DNA from 2 places in the Delftia sp. 11MD genome. Region 2 is predicted to be linked to the other one. Evidence: predicted binding sites of a transcription regulator. Region 2 holds the regulator's gene; the other holds the start of a gene.
What was found. The regulator NrdR, encoded in region 2, represses ribonucleotide reductase genes. The targets are predictions, from matches to a motif close to CACNANATNTNGTG.
Positions count from the first base shown of each region.

Region 1: ACRSCF_RS25670 (ribonucleoside-diphosphate reductase subunit alpha) is a predicted target of NrdR. The motif match lies at 2,245-2,258, and genes of this name have one in related genera.

Region 1 is NZ_CP194333.1:5,585,642-5,594,468, reverse strand. It holds gene ACRSCF_RS25670 (ribonucleoside-diphosphate reductase subunit alpha) at 1-2,118, opposite strand, end outside; gene ampD (1,6-anhydro-N-acetylmuramyl-L-alanine amidase AmpD) at 2,648-3,289, opposite strand; gene ACRSCF_RS25660 (sigma-54-dependent transcriptional regulator) at 3,276-4,790, opposite strand; gene ACRSCF_RS25655 (sensor histidine kinase) at 4,790-6,553, opposite strand; gene ACRSCF_RS25650 (PP0621 family protein) at 6,556-6,816, opposite strand; gene ACRSCF_RS25645 (cytochrome C assembly family protein) at 6,813-7,628, opposite strand; gene ACRSCF_RS25640 (GGDEF domain-containing response regulator) at 7,715-8,641, opposite strand; gene ACRSCF_RS25635 (response regulator) at 8,634-8,827, opposite strand, start outside.
Region 2 is NZ_CP194333.1:1,902,358-1,911,184, reverse strand. It holds gene ACRSCF_RS08570 (DUF748 domain-containing protein) at 1-1,530, opposite strand, end outside; gene ACRSCF_RS08565 (lytic transglycosylase domain-containing protein) at 2,298-3,218, shown strand; ZMP/ZTP riboswitch at 3,355-3,530, shown strand; gene glyA (serine hydroxymethyltransferase) at 3,565-4,812, shown strand; gene nrdR (transcriptional regulator NrdR) at 4,835-5,290, shown strand; gene aroC (chorismate synthase) at 5,357-6,454, opposite strand; gene ACRSCF_RS08545 (helix-turn-helix domain-containing protein) at 6,774-7,151, shown strand; gene ACRSCF_RS08540 (CBS domain-containing protein) at 7,253-7,705, opposite strand; gene ACRSCF_RS08535 (O-acetylhomoserine aminocarboxypropyltransferase) at 7,812-8,827, shown strand, end outside.

The DNA of each region.
Region 1 (8,827 bases), 3.0 Mb from region 2:
GCGTTCCCTGGCCAGTTCGGTGGAGGCCCAGTAGGCGTAGTAGCAGATGGCTTCCATCGACTGGTCGGCGAACTCGACGGCCGCGTCGCTGGCGTAGGCGATGCGCATTTCATAGAGCGCATCCTGGAAGCCCATCAGGCCCAGGCCCACGGGGCGATGGCGCAGGTTGGAGTCCTTGGCCTTCTGCACGGCGTAGTAGTTGATGTCGATCACGTTGTCCAGCATGCGCATGGCCGTGGTGATGGTCTTGCGCAGCTTGCCGTGGTCGATGGCGCCGTTGGTGATGTGGCGCGCCAGGTTGACCGAGCCCAGGTTGCAGACGGCGGTCTCGGTGTCGCTGGTGTTCAGCGTGATCTCGGTGCACAGGTTGGACGAGTGCACCACGCCGGCGTGCTGCTGGGGCGAGCGCACGTTGCAGGGGTCCTTGAAGGTGACCCAGGGGTGGCCGGTCTCGAACAGCATGGACAGCATCTTGCGCCACAGGTCCACGGCCGGGATGCGCTTGAACAGCTTGAGCTCGCCGGTGTCGGCCTTGGTTTCGTAGGCCGTGTAGGCGCGCTCGAAGGCTGCGCCGAAGAGGTCGTGCAGGTCGCCGACATCGGAAGGCGAGAACAGGGTCCACTGGCCCTTTTCCATGACGCGCTTCATGAACAGGTCGGGAATCCAGTTCGCCGTGTTCATGTCGTGCGTGCGGCGGCGGTCGTCACCCGTGTTCTTGCGCAGCTCGAGGAATTCCTCAATGTCCAGGTGCCAGGTCTCCAGGTACGTGCAGACGGCGCCCTTGCGCTTGCCGCCCTGGTTCACGGCCACGGCCGTGTCGTTGACCACCTTGAGGAAGGGCACCACGCCCTGCGACTCGCCGTTCGTGCCCTTGATGCGCGAACCCAGGGCGCGCACGCGCGTCCAGTCGTTGCCCAGGCCGCCGGCGAACTTGGACAGCAGGGCGTTTTCCTTGATCGACTCATAGATGCCGTCCAGATCGTCGGGCACCGTGGTCAGGTAGCACGAAGACAGCTGCGAGCGCAGCGTGCCGCTGTTGAACAGCGTGGGCGTGCTGCTCATGAAGTCGAAGGAAGACAGCAGTTCGTAGAACTCGATGGCGCGCGCGTTGCGGTCCTCTTCCTGCAGCGCCAGGCCCATGGCCACGCGCATGAAGAAGGACTGGGGCAGCTCGATGCGCGTCTTGCGCACGTGCAGGAAGTAGCGGTCATACAGGGTCTGCAGGCCCAGGTAGTCGAACTGCTGGTCGCGTTCGGCCTTGAGGGCGGCAGCCAGGCGGGGCAGGTCGTAGTTCAGCAGCTCGGGGTTGAGCAGCTCGTTGTCCACGCCCTTCTGGATGAAGCCGGGGAAGTAGGCGGCGTAGGCCGACTGGATGTCGGCAGGCTGCACGTCATGGCCCATGACCTCGCGCACGATGGTGTGCAGCAGCAGGCGGGCGGTGACGTAGGTGTAGTCGGGGTCCTTTTCGATCAGCGTGCGCGCGGCCAGGATGGAGGCCTTGAAGACTTCTTCGATCGGCACGCCGTCGTACAGGTTGCGCAGCGTCTCGGCAACGATGGGCGCGGCCTGGATGTCGGCATTGAGGTTGCGGCAGGAGGCCTCGATCAGGGCCAGCAGGCGGGCCTGGTCCAGCGGAACGCGCTGGCCGTTGTCGGTCACATGCAGCACGGGGGCGGGCGCGGCCGCAGCGGCGGCAGCGGCCTCGGCGGCCTTCTTCTGCTCGGCACGCTCCTGGTTGCGGCGGTCGCGGTACAGCACGTAGGCGCGCGCCACGTCGTGGTGGCCGCCGCGCATCAGGCCCAGCTCGACCTGGTCCTGCACGTCTTCAATATGGAAGGTGCCGCCGCCCGGACGCGAGCGCAGCAGGGCGCGCACCACGGCCTGGGTGAGCTCGTCCACGGTCTCGCGCACGCTGGCGGAGGCAGCGCCCTGGGCGCCGCGCACGGCCAGGAAGGCCTTGGTCAGCGCGACGGCGATCTTTTGCGGGGTGAAGGGCACCACGTCGCCGCTGCGGCGGATGATCTGGTAGCCGTCCTGCACGGACAGGTGATGGGCGGAGGAAGGATTGGCAGCATCACCGTGCGCAGCGGGAGCCAAAGAATTCAGTGCTTCTTGCATGAGTTTCCTCAACGGGTGTTTGTGGATAGAACGGACGCGGACCTGCACTGGGGGCAGGCTTGCTGGGAGATGGAATCGATGGCCGGATGTGCACACCGTTTTCACAGGGTGTGCACAGCTTGTGAACACTAGATATGGTGTCCGGCGTGCTCTCAGGCACTACCTGTAGTGTATCGCCGTCTCATGTACACGGGGTACTCACGGCCGGAAAACCGCTGTTTGCGCTGCGCCAAAACAGTGCCCAGCATGCAAGCCCATAGCAGCAGATCACCGCTGCGCGGTGGCTGGCGGGCGATGGCCTGTCGCAAGCCGCTACAGCCTTGCCGCTGCGCCGGTCGGACCGCCGAAAGCCCCATGAACAGTGGGGCTGCGACACATGCGTGAATTTGTAAAAAAAGATCAGGCCGGCCCGGCGTGCGCCTGCGCGCCACATGGGTTGCTTTCTGGATTGACAGCGCACTTTTCCTGGGCCTGTGGACAAGCCGGCCTGCGTGCAAGGCCTGGCGCAGTCCGGCAGGAGGGTGTGTGCTTACGTGGAGGGCTGGCCGGCGCGGGGCGGCAGCTGCCAGTTCGCCGTGGCCTGGTGACGGGACAGCAGCCCGCGCAGCCGGGGCCAGTCGAAGCCGGGGCCGGGATCGCGTTTGCGGCCGGGCGCAATGTGCTCATGGCCTGCGAGATGGGCGACGGGGTAGCGTGCGGCGATGGCTTCGCACAGGTTCTCCAGGGCCGCATATTGCGCCGGCTCGAACGGCAGTCCCTCCAGGCCCTCCAGCTCTATGCCGATGGAGTCGTCGTTGCAGCGATCCTTGCCGCGCCAGCTGGAGGCGCCCGCATGCCAGGCGCGCGCGTCACAGTCCACAAATTGCCAGACCTCGCCCAGGCGCGTGACGAAGAAATGGGCCGACACCTCCAGGCCGCGTATGCCCTGGTAGTAAGGATGGGCGTCCCAGTCGAGCTGGTTGGTGAACAGTTGCTGGACCGCCCCCGTGCCGTACTCGCCGGGGGGCAGGCTGATGGAGTGCACGACGACCAGATCGACCAGGGCCTGGGCCGGGCGCTCGCCGAAGTTGGGCGAGGGCAGGTGGCGTGCCTGTTGCAGCCAGCCGCCTTGCCAGGTCCAGGCCGGGGCCGTGGTCGTGGTAGCTGGTGCCTGCGGATCAGGCTTCGCCATGGCCGCCTCCGTCCGCCTCGGCGCTGGCGTCGCCGGGCAGGGCGATGTTCAGCCGGTCGATGCGGTAGCGGATCTGGCGCAGGCTCAGCCCCAGGCGCGCGGCCGTGGCCGTGCGGTTGAAGCCGTTTTCCTGCAGCGCCTGCACCAGGATGCTGCGCTCGCGCTCGTCCAGCCAGGCCTGCAGGTCGCGGGGCAGCTCCATGTCGGCAGGCTCCGGCGGCGGTGCGGCGCCGTCGTGCGCCTGGGTCTGCGTCGATGCGGGTGGGGCCGGCGGAGTGCCGCAGGGCAGCTGCATCTCGGGGTCTATGCGCAGCGGCCCTTCCTCGCCCAGCGTGATGGCGCGGTGCAGCAGGTTCTCCAGTTCACGCACATTGCCGGGCAGGGGCAGGCGGGCGATCTGCTCCAGGGAACGCTCGTCGATCTCGGGCATGGGCAGGCCCGACTCCTGCGACAGCCGTGCCAGCAATGCACGGCACAGCGCGGGCAGGTCCTCGCGGCGCTCGCGCAGCGGCGGAAGAAGGACTTCGATGACGTTGAGGCGGTAGTACAGGTCCTGGCGAAAACGTCCTGCCTGCACGTCGGCGGCCAGGTCGCGGTGGGTGGCGCTGACGATGCGCACGTCGGCCGCTTCCTCCTGCGCCGAGCCCAGGGGGCGCACGCGGCGTTCCTGGATGGCGCGCAGCAGCTTGGCCTGCATGGGCAGCGGCAGGTCGCCGATTTCGTCGAGGAACAGGGTGCCGCCGCGTGCCGCCTGGAAGTAGCCGTCGCGGTCCTGGGTGGCTCCGGTATAGGAGCCCTTGCGGGCGCCGAAGAACTCGGCCTCCAGCAGGTTTTCGGGGATGGCGCCGCAGTTCACGGCCACCATGGGGCCGTGGGCGCGCTGGCTGCAGGCGTGCAGGGCGCGCGCCACCAGCTCCTTGCCCGTGCCCGACTCGCCGTGCACCAGCACCGGCGCCATGCCGCGCGCCACCTTGGCAATGCGCTGCTTGACGGCCTGCATGGCGGGCGACTCCCCAACCATGGCGTCGAGCGCCCCGCCGCCGCTGAGCACGGGGCTTGCGGCCGACGCCGCCGAGGGGCTGCGCGCCGGCATCACGCCGGGGGGCGGCACGCCGCCCACGCCCTGGGCGGCCGAGGCCACGACCAGGCGGAACTGCTTGAGGTCCACGGGCTTGGTCAGATAGTCGAAGGCGCCCGAGCGCAGGGCTTCGACGGCATTTTCGGCCGAGCCGTAGGCGGTCATGACCACGCAGCGTTCTCGCCGCTGCTGGTTGCGCAGGTCCTGCAGCAGCTCCATTCCCATGCCGTCGGGCAGGCGCATGTCGGTGATGACCACGTCGAAGCGCTGGGTCTGCAGCTGTTCGCGCGCCTCGCCCACGCTGGCGGCGGTTTCCACGCGGTAGCCTTCGCGCAGCAGGGTCAGTTCATAGAGGGTGCGCAGATCCGGCTCGTCGTCCACGACAAGAATCGATGCGGCAGCGGGCAGGGAGTTCAAGGGCATCACACCACAATCTGGTCAAACAGGGAGGCCGGCAGAGCCGATGCGGCGCCGGCGCGGAACACGATGCTGAAGGCATTGCCCTCGACAGGGCCGTGCGGCGCGGGCCGCGACAGCCGCTGGTAGCTGATGCCTGCATCGTAGCGCTGGCACAGCTCGCGGCAGATGTACAGGCCCAGGCCGCTGGAGCGGCTTTCCGACGAGAAGAAGGGCTCGAACAGATGGCGCTGCACCGTGGGCTCCAGTGCGGCGCCGTCGCTCCAGACCTGCAGCCAGATCTGGCCTGCGGCCGGCGCGCCGGTCAGCACCTGCAGCGTATGCGGCTGCTGGGCGTTGCTGCGGTAGCGCTGGGCGTTGTCCAGCAGGTTCACCAGGATGCGGCGCAGGTGCTCGCCGTCGAACACCACGGTCCTTGCGCGCGCGTCCAGCAGCAGCTGGATGCTGCGCGCAGGCTGGTCCTGGGCCTGCCACTCCTGGCAGGCCTGGGCCACATGCTGGTCCAGGTCCAGCAGGCCGGCGTGGGCCTCGCCAATGTGCTGCTGGGCCCGCGCGATGTTGAGCACGTCCTCGACGGTGCGCGCCAGCCGCTCGGCGTTCTGGCCCACGATGCGGCACAGCTGCTGCTGGGCCGGGTTCTGCGCCAGATCTTCTGCCAGCAGGGCGTTGGCCTGGGTGATGGCGGCCAGCGGATTGCGGATCTCATGGGCCACGGCGGCGGACATGCGGCCCATGGAGGCCAGCTTTTCCGTGCGCAGCCGCGCCTCCATTTCGCGCAGGTCGTGCAGAAAGACTACGCACAGCTGCTGCAGCAGCGCGGGCTCGGCGGCATCGGTGGCGTCGGACGGGGTGGCGACCTCGGTCAGCCAGGTGCGCAGATGCAGTCCCGTCATGCCTTCCTGGCCGATGGACTGCAGATGGATGGCGGCCGATATCGGCAGGTTCTGGGCAAAGCTCTGGGCCACGGCATCCTGCAGCCGCTGCCAGCCGGCGTGCTCCTTGAGTGCGAAGGGCAGGGCATGCGCGTCGGCCAGTCCCAGCAGGTGCAGCGCGGCCGGGTTGGCCTGCTGCACGCGGAATTGGGGATCAACCACCAGCACGCCTTCGCCCAGGTGGCGGATCACCAGGGCATTGACCTGCTCCTGGGCCTGGGCCTTGCGGCTGCTGTGCTGTGCCAGGTGCCGCTCGCGCCGCACGCGGCGCGCCAGCTCGTGCGTCAGATAGGCCACGGCGAAATAGCCTGCGCAGGCAAAGCTGGCCTGGTAGTAGGCCTGGGTACTTTCTATGCGGCCCGCCAGGTCCTGCCATGCGACCCAGCCCAGGGTCAGCAGCGTGACGCTGGCCGTGGTGGCCAGCGCCAGCGTCAGATTGCCCAGCACGGCCGAAATCAGGATGGGGATGGCCAGCAGGGCCGAGTAGTTGAGCGGGCCTGTCTGCAACACCTGCAGCAGGCAGATGGCCGCGATGTCCACGCCGATCACGGGCAGCCAGTGCACTCCGGCGCGGGCAGAGGGCGGTTGCTCGCGTGCGGTCAGCCGCACCAGCAGCGTCAGCCCCAGGTAGCCCAGGCAGACCAGCCAGACCAGGGGATTGCCGCCGGGCTGCACGCTGAGCAGCGCCAACTGCAGCAGCAGCAGCGCGGTGGCGATGAGAACGCGGCCCGTCAGAAATCCCTGCCACAGCCGGACGAAGGGGGCGTTGGCGTCGTGCGGCGACTGCGCCGTGGCCTCGTCGATGGTGGGCGGCGGGGAGCGGGCGGCGTCCTGCATGCTCAGCGCCGTTGCGCCAGGGCCCGGTGCTCGGCGCTGCAATAGCTGCGGCCTGCGGCCTCGATGGCTTCGCTGCGCGGCAGGTGCAGGCCGCAGTGCGCGCATTCGACCATGTCCTGCGGTGCCGCCAGCGGCGCGTTGGCCGGGTCGGCCGGGTTGCGAGGCGCAGCCGCCTGGCGCCGCTCACGGGCCTCGGCACGGCGCTGGCTGCGCCAGACGCCGACGGCAATGACGATGACGATCAGGACCAGCAGGTACTTCATGCGGCGCGCTCCAGCAGCACTTCCATCACGAAGCGTGATCCCGCATAGGCCAGCAGCAGCAGCGCGGCGCCCGCGTAGAGCACGCGCACGGCGCTGCGGCCACGCCAGCCAAAGCGCGCACGGCCGATCAGCAGCACGGCAAAGGTCAGCCACGACAGCAGCGAGAACACCGACTTGTGGTTCCAGACCCAGGCCTTGCCGTAGAGCTGTTCGCCGAACAGCCAGCCTGCGGCCAGCGTGGCCGTGAGCAGCACAAAGCCTGCGGACACGAAGCGGAAGGTCAGGCGCTCCAGCGTGAGAAGGGGCAGGCCGCTGTCATGCCCGCCGCCGCCCAGCCGCATGTGCTGCTCGGCGCGTGTCATCAGCGAGGCATGGACCACGGCGGCGGCGAACAGTCCGTAGGAGGCAATGCCCAGTGCCAGGTGCAGCGGCAGCCAGGGCGAGGCGTTGACATGCAGGGGCGTTCCCGGAAACAGCGCGGCCAGGAGCACGGCGGCCGTGCCCAGCGCTGACAGCGCCAATTGCGCGCGCATCTTGGGGAACAACTGCTGTTCGACCCCATAGACGGTGAGCACCAGCCAGGCCGTCATGGACAGTGCTGGCGCGAACCCGAAGTGCGGCTGTTCCCCGAGCAGGCCCCAGGCCAGGGCCAGGGCGTGGAGCACCCAGGCCAGGCGCAATGCGGCGCGGGCGCCGGCATGGCTGATGCGTCGGGCACCGGCGGCCGGCACGGCATAGGCCACGGCTGCGGCAAGCGCCAGCATCCAGCCCAGGGGCGATGCGTTGGCGGAAATCAGGGGGACGGAGAGCATCTTTCTATGATAGCTGTGGCTTTCCTGCCGCCGGTTGTGCAGGCTCAGAATCCGGGCGCCGTGCCGTGGTTCGGAGCGCATTTTCTTCAGGGCTCGATGGCTGCCTCGATGCGATTGCGCCCCAGGGCCTTGGCCTGGTAGAGCAGGCCGTCCACCTTCTGCAGCCAGGTTTCCAAAGGCGCGGCAGACGGCTGCCGCACGGTGAGTACGCCGCAACTGACGGTGAGCAGCGGCGCCGTGGGAGAGGCGGCGTGGGCGATGGACAGGCGCAGCACTTCCTGGCGGAAATTCTCGGCCATGACCTGGGCGTCGCTTTCGCCGGGGAGGATGAGCGCGAATTCCTCGCCGCCAAAGCGCGCTGCCAGGTCGTAGGGCCGGCGCGCATGGCGCTGCAGCGTGGCGGCCACTGCCTTGAGCGCCTCGTCCCCCTGCACATGGCCATAGCAGTCGTTGTATTGCTTGAAGTGGTCTATATCAATGAGAGCCAGGCCCACGGACTCGCCCGTGCGCAGGCTGCGGCGGTGGGAGCGCTCCAGCATGTCGTCGAAGTGGCGGCGGTTGGCCAGCCCTGTCAGTCCGTCCACCATGGCCAGGCGCTCCAGGGCCTGGCGCTGCAGGGCCAGGCGTATCTGGTTGCGCACGCGCACCTCGACCACGGCGGGACGTATGGGCTTGGAGACATAGTCGGCCGCGCCCAGGCGCAGGCCGTATTCCTCGGCCTGGGCATTGCTCTGGCCGGTAATGAAGATGACGGCGATATGGGCGGTGCGCTCCTGGGCGCGCAACGCACCCAGCACCTCGTAGCCGTTCATGCCGGGCATGGCCAGGTCCAGCAGGATCAGCTGCAGCCGGTGGGCTTCGCGCTGGGCGATCACCAGCGCACCCGGGCCGTCCTTGGCCAGCAGCACACGGTAGTGGGGGCTCAGCAGCTCGGCCAGCATGCTGCGGTTCAGCCGTTCGTCGTCAACGATGAGGACCGTGGGCAGTTCCGGCCCGGTCAAGGCTTCAAACATCTGCAGCTCCCTGTAGGACCGTCCGGTTCACGGCCATGCTCCGCGCCAGCTCTTCGAGTGCCTGCAGCGCCGCCTCGGTTTCCAGGGACTCGGTGCAGCGCTGGATGCGCTGCAGCACGGACGCATGGCGCCCGTCGACCAGGGGCCGCAGCCGATCCAGTTCGGCCATGGCGGCATAGTCGCTGT
Region 2 (8,827 bases):
GTCCTTGAGGCTCAACTGCTCCACGCCCAGTTCGGCCACCTGCACCACCATGGCGGAGCCGCTCCAGCCCAGGCCGGCGTCGGTGCTCAGCAGGCCGGTCAGCTCCGGCTTGAGATGGGCAGACAGATACGGCGCCGCCAGTTGCAGAGGCAACTGGCGCGCGGAGACGGCCAGTTGCCCCTGCCTGTCGGTCATGGCGCCGCTCAGCCTCAGTTCGGCGGGTTTTGCACCCTCTCCTGCCGCTGCAGACTGCACCTGCATGCCGGCATCAAATTGCAAAGGCTGCTCCAGCGGCCAGCGGACATCGCGCACTTCCAATGACAGCTGGCGCGCCTGCAGCGCCGCACCCGACTGGCCTGCGCCGGGCGACGCATCGCGCCAATGCACCGTGGCATCGGAAATGGCCAGCCTGTCCAGGCTCACCCTCCAGGGCTGGGGCGCATCGGAGGCAGGCTTTTCCACTGCCGGCCTGGAATCGGAGGCAGAGCGACTGCCCATCGCCATCCAGTTGATGCGGCCTTGCGCATCACGGGCCGCGAAAATCTCTGGAGCGCTCCACTGCACGGACTCCAGCTCCACCACCGACTGCAGGGGCTGCACGTTCTTGAGCACGGCCGCCAGGCGCTCGAAACGCAGCAGGGGCGCCTCATCGCGGTCAAGCAACTCGGCACCGGACAGGCTGACCTCGCCGGTGATCCGCACCACGGCCTGCTCGGCCTGCTCAAAGGAGATGTGCAGATTGGTATCCAGCACGCCGGAGCGCGGCTTGACGGGGGCATTGGCGGGCACATAACCCAGGTAAGGCGTCAGGTCCACGCCCTGCCAGCTCAGATCGACGGCCGTCTGGCGCTGGTCGGTGAAAGGCGTGCTCTGGGCACTGGATTCAAAGCGGCTGCCGTTGAGTGCGAAGGACAGGTGCGGCAGCACCTTGATCTCGCGCTTGGACTCCAGATTGCTGATGAACGGCAGCTTCAGCTGCAGCTGATCCAGCATGTGCTCACGCTGCTGGACATCGTCCTGCAATTGCACGCGGCCGTCGCGCAGCGCAATGTTGTACAGCGCAAAGCCCAAGGGCTTGGCCGGCGGCGTATCGCTGGGCTCGGCCAGCCGGGCCAGCACATCATCCACATCGAAGTGCCCCAGGCTCTGCTGCGTGAGGCGCAGCACCGGCGCATCGACCTCGATGGCATCCAGGACAGGCGCCAGCCTGAAGAGGGACTGGATACTGGCATTCACATAGATGCGGTCGACCTGCAGCTGTGGCGACGACGGCGCGGGTTCTGCCTGCCCTGCGCCCGCCGTCTGGCTTTTGGCAATGCGCAGATCACGCAGGGTCAGCTCCAGCGACCAGGGCCGGAACTCCACTGCCCCCACATGGACCTGGCGACCCAGCTTGGCCGATGCCTGCTTTTCCAGCTGGCTTTTGGCGACAACGGGCACCAGCGCCCACAGCAGCAGCCACAGCAAAAGAAACGCTGCAAAGGCGATGGCCAGCCTGCGCAGCCAGCGGTGCTTGAAGAGAAATTGCATGGGGCTCTAATAACTAGTACGGCGCCATCCTGGACAGAGGACGCAGCGGTGGCTGCATTGCATCAGAAATTGGGCTGGCAGCAAGACCTCAACCCGCATCACCGCACATTTCTTGACGTTGCAGTCACCCTGGAACGACAAAGCCCGGAAGCCTTGAACCGGCTTCCGGGCTTTACGGCAGGCACAAGTCCTGGCCGTTTTCCGCAGTCAAGGAGAGGATGGTCCTTGCTGCTCGGAAGCAAGAGATTGCTTCCAGGAAGGCCGCGGAAGAAGACTTGAACGACTGTGCCCGAACCATCGAACACCACTTTTACCCGTCTTCCACCTTGGCGAGACGACTGCAGGAGCAGTCGCCTCCAATATAGAAGGACGCAGGCCAGGCCTGCCAGTGCTTTTGCATTTCATTGCAATTTCATGAAGCCCTGTACAACCGCCGCAAGCGCCCCACATCGGTAGCACGCAACCTGCTCTCAAACACTCAGAAACTGTGTTTGCATCCATGGTTTATTATTATTCATCGATCTAACAAACACACTTCATAGTGTTGACCGTGTATTTGGTGAACTCCTAGAATCCGCCAGCGCTCGAATAGAGCGTTTTTTGTTTCTGCTGCCTCACGACTGAGCAGATCCCGCAGGCCTACAACGCAATGGTGCACCAAGCGCCAGCCTCCCGGATCCGCAGCACCCAATCCAGGGTGTCAGCCTCACCGGCCTTCGCTTCGGCGAAGGCCGTTTCGGGTTGGTGCCCCTAGAAAGGAAAAAGCTATGCCAGCGTCAGGAAAATTTTTCGCCGCCGCGCGAACGTTCGCCATCGATGTGGCCAACGGTTTTCTTGCCATCATCCACAACAGCTTCGCCCTTCTGGGCCTGGCTGTGGCCTTCCTGGCCATTACCTTGTTCGCCCGTCCCGACCTGCGCGATGCCGGAGAGAGCCAGCTGCGCTCCTGGCTGACCGCTCGCCAGATGGCCGAGCTGGGTGCGCCCGTCGAACTCGCGGCCAGCGACCGCGCGACGGCGACCAACCCGAAGAACCTGCCCAAGGATCAGGCGGCCGTGGCCTTCTGGCTCAGCAAGAAGTACCGCGTGGCGCCCGAGCCCATCGCGGCACTGGTCAGCGAGGCCTACGACCTGGGCAAGGTCAACCGCCTGGACCCGACGCTGATCCTGGCCATCATGGCCATCGAGTCCAGCTTCAATCCGTTCGCGCAAAGTGCTGTCGGCGCGCAGGGCCTGATGCAGGTGATGACCACTGTGCATACCGACAAGTACGAGAACTTCGGCGGCCAGAACGCCGCGTTCGACCCCGTCAGCAATCTGCGCGTGGGCGTGCGCGTGCTCAAGGAGTGCATTGAGCGCGCCGGCTCCATCGAAGGTGGCCTGCGCTACTACGTGGGCGCGGCCAACCTGCCCACCGACGGCGGCTATGCCGCCAAGGTGCTGGCCGAGCACCAGCGCCTGCGCATGGCCGCCGGCCTGCGTGCCGTGCCGCTGATGACCGCCAAGATCGAGCAGCCCAAGCAGGCCGTCCAGATCGCAGCCACCAAGCCGGCCACATCCACGGCCGAGGCAGCCGGACCTGCGGCCTCGGCAGCGTCCGCTGGCACCCCGGCAGTGCCGGTCAGCTCGAGCAGCATGTCCGCGCGCACCGAACAGGTGGCCCTGCAGACACAGGAGCCGGCGCTGTAACCGGAACCACCGACATGGCGCACGAAGCTGGCTAAGGCCAGCTTTTTTCATGCCTGCCTGCACCCGCTGATCTGCCAGGCAGGCGGCTTTGCCAACGCCCCTCGCCTGTCTTCGGCTCCATCAGCTCAGCTACACTAGCGGGGTACGCAACTGGCGATAGGCGCAGCCGCTTCACGCACCGCTGCCGCTGACGTGGAAACCAGCAGAAGGCCTGAAAAGAACCACCTTCTGTGAACCACCGGGGAGCGTACCGCCCAGCCTCCATGCGCACGCGGGATCTGGAGTGTTCCGCCGTTCGCCTGGGCAGCCCTTGGCCTCAAGGGAATTTCAAGTTCACAGGACTGCCATGTTTCAACGCACCAATACCGTCGAGAAGGTCGACGCCGAAGTCTTTGCCGCCATCCAGGCCGAGAACCTGCGTCAACAAGAACATATCGAGCTGATCGCCAGCGAGAACTACTGCTCGCCCGCCGTGATGGAAGCCCAGGGCTCCCAGCTCACCAACAAGTACGCAGAAGGCTATCCAGGCAAGCGCTACTACGGCGGCTGCGAAAACGTCGACGTGGTCGAGCAGCTTGCCATCGACCGTGTCAAGAAGCTGTTCGGCGCCGAGGCAGCCAACGTTCAGCCCAACTCCGGCTCCCAGGCCAACCAGGCCGTGCTGATGGCCTTTGCCAAGCCCGGCGACACCATCATGGGCATGAGCCTGGCCGAAGGCGGCCACCTGACGCACGGCATGCCGCTGAACATGTCGGGCAAGTGGTTCAACGTGGTCTCCTACGGCCTGAACGCCGAAGAAGCCATCGACTACGACAAGATGGAAGCGCTGGCGCGCGAGCACAAGCCCCGCATCATCGTGGCCGGCGCATCGGCCTACGCCCTGGCCATCGACTTCGAGCGCTTCGCCAAGATCGCAAAGGAAGTCGGCGCCATCTTCTGGGTGGACATGGCCCACTACGCCGGCCTGATCGCCGCGGGCGTGTACCCCAACCCCGTGCCCCACGCCGACGTGGTCACCACCACCACGCACAAGAGCCTGCGCGGCCCGCGCGGCGGCGTGATCCTGATGAAGGCCGAGCATGAGAAGGCCATCAACAGCGCCATCTTCCCCGGCCTGCAAGGCGGCCCGCTGATGCACGTCATCGCCGGCAAGGCCGTGGCTTTCAAGGAAGCACTGTCTCCCGAGTTCAAGGCCTACCAGGAGCAGGTCGTGAAGAATGCCAAGGTCGTCGCCGAAACGCTGACGGCCCGCGGCCTGCGCATCGTCTCCGGCCGCACGGAAAGCCACGTCATGCTGGTGGACCTGCGCGCCAAGGGCATCACCGGCAAGGCGGCCGAAGCCGCGCTGGGTGCCGCCCACATGACGATCAACAAGAACTCCATCCCCAACGACCCCGAAAAGCCGATGGTGACCAGCGGCATCCGCGTGGGCACGCCCGCCATGACCACGCGCGGCTTCAAGGAAGAGGAAGCCCGCCTGACGGCCAACCTGCTGGCCGACGTGCTGGAGAACCCCAGCGACGAAGCCAACCTGGCCCGCGTGCGCGCCCAGGTGGCCGAGCTGACGGCCCGCTTCCCGGTCTACGGCGCCTGATTTGAGCGCATAGAGGCCTGCCATGAAGTGCCCGTTCTGCAGCCACCCGGACACCCAGGTCGTGGAGACCCGTGAGGCCGAGGATGGGGGCTTCATCCGCCGCCGCCGCCAATGCGGCGGCTGCGACAAGCGCTTCACCACCTATGAGCGGCCCGAGGTCAGCTTCCCCGCCATCGTCAAGAAGGACGGGCGGCGCATCGAGTACGAGCGCGCCAAGCTGCTGGGTTCGTTCAAGATTGCGCTGCGCAAGCGTCCCGTGAGCACGGAGCAGATCGATGCCGCCATCGAGCGCATCGAGGAACGGCTGCGCAACCTGGGCGAGCGCGAAGTGCTCTCCAGCCGCCTGGGCGAGATGGTGATGCGCGAGCTCAAGCTGCTCGACAAGGTCGGCTACATCCGCTACGCCAGCGTCTACCGCAGCTTCGAGGACGTGGACGACTTCAAGAACGTCATGGATGAAGTCCGCAATCCCGGCTGATCAGGCCGGCAGGACACAAGAAAGCCGCCCTTGGGCGGCTTTCTTTTTGGCGTCCTGGCAGCGCTTTCAGGGCGCCGCGGCAGGAATCGGCGCCAGGCCTGAATCGACGTCGCCGCACTGGGCGCGGTGGCGCAGGGCGTGGTCCATCACCACCAGGGCCAGCAACGCTTCGGCGATGGGCGCGGCGCGGATGCCCACGCAGGGGTCATGGCGACCCTTGGTGATGACTTCGGTGCTCTGGCCCTGGGTGTCGATGGACTCGCGCGGCGTGATGATGGAGCTGGTGGGCTTGATGGCGATGCGCACCTCCAGATCCTGGCCCGTGCTGATGCCGCCCACGATACCACCGGCGTTGTTGCTGCGAAAGCCTTCGGGGCTCAGCGAGTCGCCGTGCGTGGTGCCGCGCTGGACCACGCTGTCGAAGCCCGCGCCGATCTCCACGGCCTTGACGGCGTTCAGGCCCATCATGGCGTAGGCGACGTCGGCATCGAGGCGGTCATACAGCGGCTGGCCCAGGCCCACCGGCATGCCACTGGCCTGCACGCGCAGCGCGGCGCCGCAGGAGTCGCCCGACTTGCGCAGCGCATCCATGTATTCCTCGTAGCGGGACACATCGGCCACCGGCGCAAAGAAGGGATTGTTGCGCACATGCTCCCAGCTCTCGAAGGGCAGCGACAGCTCGCCCACCTGGGTCATGCAGGCGCGGAACTCGGTGCCGAATTTTTCCTTGAGCCACTTCTTGGCCACGGCGCCGGCCGCCACCGTAGGCGCCGTCAGCCGTGCGGAGGAGCGGCCGCCGCCGCGCGGATCACGGATGCCGTACTTCTGGAAGTAGGCGTAGTCGGCATGGCCGGGACGAAAGCTTTGCGCAATGTTGGAGTAGTCCTTGCTGCGCTGGTCGGTATTGCGGATCAGCAAAGCGATCGGCGTGCCCGTGGTACGGCCTTCGTAGACACCCGAGAGGATTTCCACCGCGTCCGGCTCGTTGCGCTGCGTCACGAACTTGCTGGTGCCGGGGCGGCGGCGGTCCAGGTCGTGCTGGATGTCCGCCTCGCTCAGTGCCATGCCAGGCGGGCAACCGTCGATGACGCAGCCGATGGCCGGGCCATGCGATTCGCCGAAGTTGGTGACAGTGAATAGGGTTCCGAAGGTGTTGCCGCTCATAGGCCGATGATTATGCCCGGGTCGCCCCCAGGCGCCGCTCCCGCTGCAGCGGTGCATTGCGCAGGCTGCCATCTCCTGCAAAGAAACAATAAAACTATCAAATTACAAATATTGATAGCTAGAATTGCAGAACATTGTTCTTCAACCGCCTGCGGACCATCCCTCAGGCACCAGCCGCAACTTGCGGGAGATTCGTGAAATGCAGACCTCTTCCGGCTCAACGCAACGCCAGGATCGCAGCGATCCTGCGAGCAGCACTCCACCGCCCTCACCCATCCTTCAACAGGATGCCGGTGACCAGAATCTTCACCCCACCCTGATGACCATGCTGCTGGTCTCAGCCAGGCCCGATGATTTCAGAACCCGCAACCGGCTTGCCCAGGCCAAGCAGTACATGCGGGCCCGGCTGGATGACCCCGAGCTCAAGCCCCTGCAGGTGGCCCAGGGCCTGGGCATGTCGCTGCGCAGCCTGGCGCGCCTGTTCGCCACCGAGGGACTGACTCCCAGCCGCTGGCTCTGGAACGAGCGCCTGGCCCAGGCCCACCTGCTGCTGCAGGCCGACAATGCGCGGCGCGTGACCGATGTGGCGATGGCCTGCGGCTTCACCAGCTTCTCGCACTTCAGCCGCGTCTTCAGGCAGACCTATGCCGTGCCGCCCAGCGCCTTGCTCAAGCCCCGGCGCAGCAGCGTGCATTGAACGGGCTTGCGCCCGGCCGTAAAAAAACCAAGGCCTGCGCCGCGTTCTGCGGTCGCAGGCCTTGCTGCATGGGCAGGGGCGGTCTTGCCGCGACCGGATGATCAGTCCGCGCCCTGGCGCTCGCCTTCGGGCCAGTCGCGGATATAGGCCTTGAGCATGCGGTTCTCGAAGTTCTGGCTGTCCACCACGGCCTTGGCCACGTCGTACAGGCTGATCACGCCCATCAGCATGCGCTTGTCCATCACCGGCATGTAGCGCGCATGGCGGTCCAGCATCATGCGGCGCACCTCGTCCATGTCGGTTTCCATGGTGCAGGTCATGGGAGCGTCGTCCATGGCCGAGCGCACCAGCGTCTCGCCCACGCCGCCGTGTTTGACGAAGCCCTGGATCACTTCGCGGAAGGTCAGCATGCCGACCACGTCGCCGTGCTCCATGACCACGAGGGAGCCTATATCGCGCTCGGACATCACCTGCACCGCGCTGGCCAGGCTTTCGTCCGGCGACACCGTGTAGAGGGTGTTGCCCTTGACGCGCAGGATGTCACTTACTTTCATGCCGTATCTCCAAGATTGTCTGTGTCGCCGTGGTTGCGGCAAGCCCATGTCTGCCGGGAAATATAGCCCACAATGCCCGCTTGCCTTGACAACCATGGAGACAGGAATGCCCGGCTACTCGGATCCCGGCTTTGACACTCTGGCGCTGCACGCGGGCGCACAGCCCGACCCCGCCACCGGTGCGCGCGCGACGCCCATCCACCTCACGACCTCGTTCGTCTTCGAGTCCAGCGACCATGCGGCCTCTTTGTTCAATCTGGAGCGCCCCGGCCACGTCTACAGCCGCATCTCCAATCCCACGAACGCCGTACTGGAGCAGCGCGTCTCGGCCCTGGAAGGGGGCGTGGGCGCCATCGCCGTGGCCAGCGGCCAGGCGGCGCTGCACCTGTCGGTGGCCACGCTCATGGGCGCGGGCAGCCACATCGTGGCCAGCACGGCGCTGTACGGCGGCTCGCAGAACCTGCTGCACTACACGCTGGCGCGCTTCGGCATAGAGACCACCTTCGTCAAGCCCGGCGACATCGACGGCTGGCGCGCCGCCGTGCGGCCCAATACCAAGCTGTTCTTCGGCGAGACCGTGGGCAACCCGGGCCTGGACGTGCTCGACATTCCCACCATCAGCGCCATCGCGCATGAGGCCGGCGTGCCGCTGCTGGTGGACTCCACGCTGACCTCGCCCTGGCTGATGAAGCCTCTGGAGCATGGCGCGGACATCGTCTACCACTCGGCCACCAAGTTCCTGTCGGGCCACGGCACCGTGGTCGGGGGCATCGTGGTGGATGGCGGCAGCTTCGACTGGGAAAAGTCGGGACGCTTCCCGGAGCTGACCGAGCCCTACGACGGCTTCCACAACATGGTGTTCAGCGAGGAAAGCAGCACTGGCGCCTTCCTTCTGCGCGCACGCCGCGAAGGCCTGCGCGACTTCGGCGCCTGCATGAGCCCGCACACGGCCTGGCTGATCCTGCAGGGCATAGAGACGCTGCCGCTGCGCATGGAGCGCCATATCCGCAACACCGAGAAGGTGGTGCAATTCCTGGCCAGCCATCCGCTGGTGGGCCGCGTGGGCCACCCGCTGCTCGATACCCATCCCTCGCACCAGCTCGCCAAGAAGCTGCTGCCGCG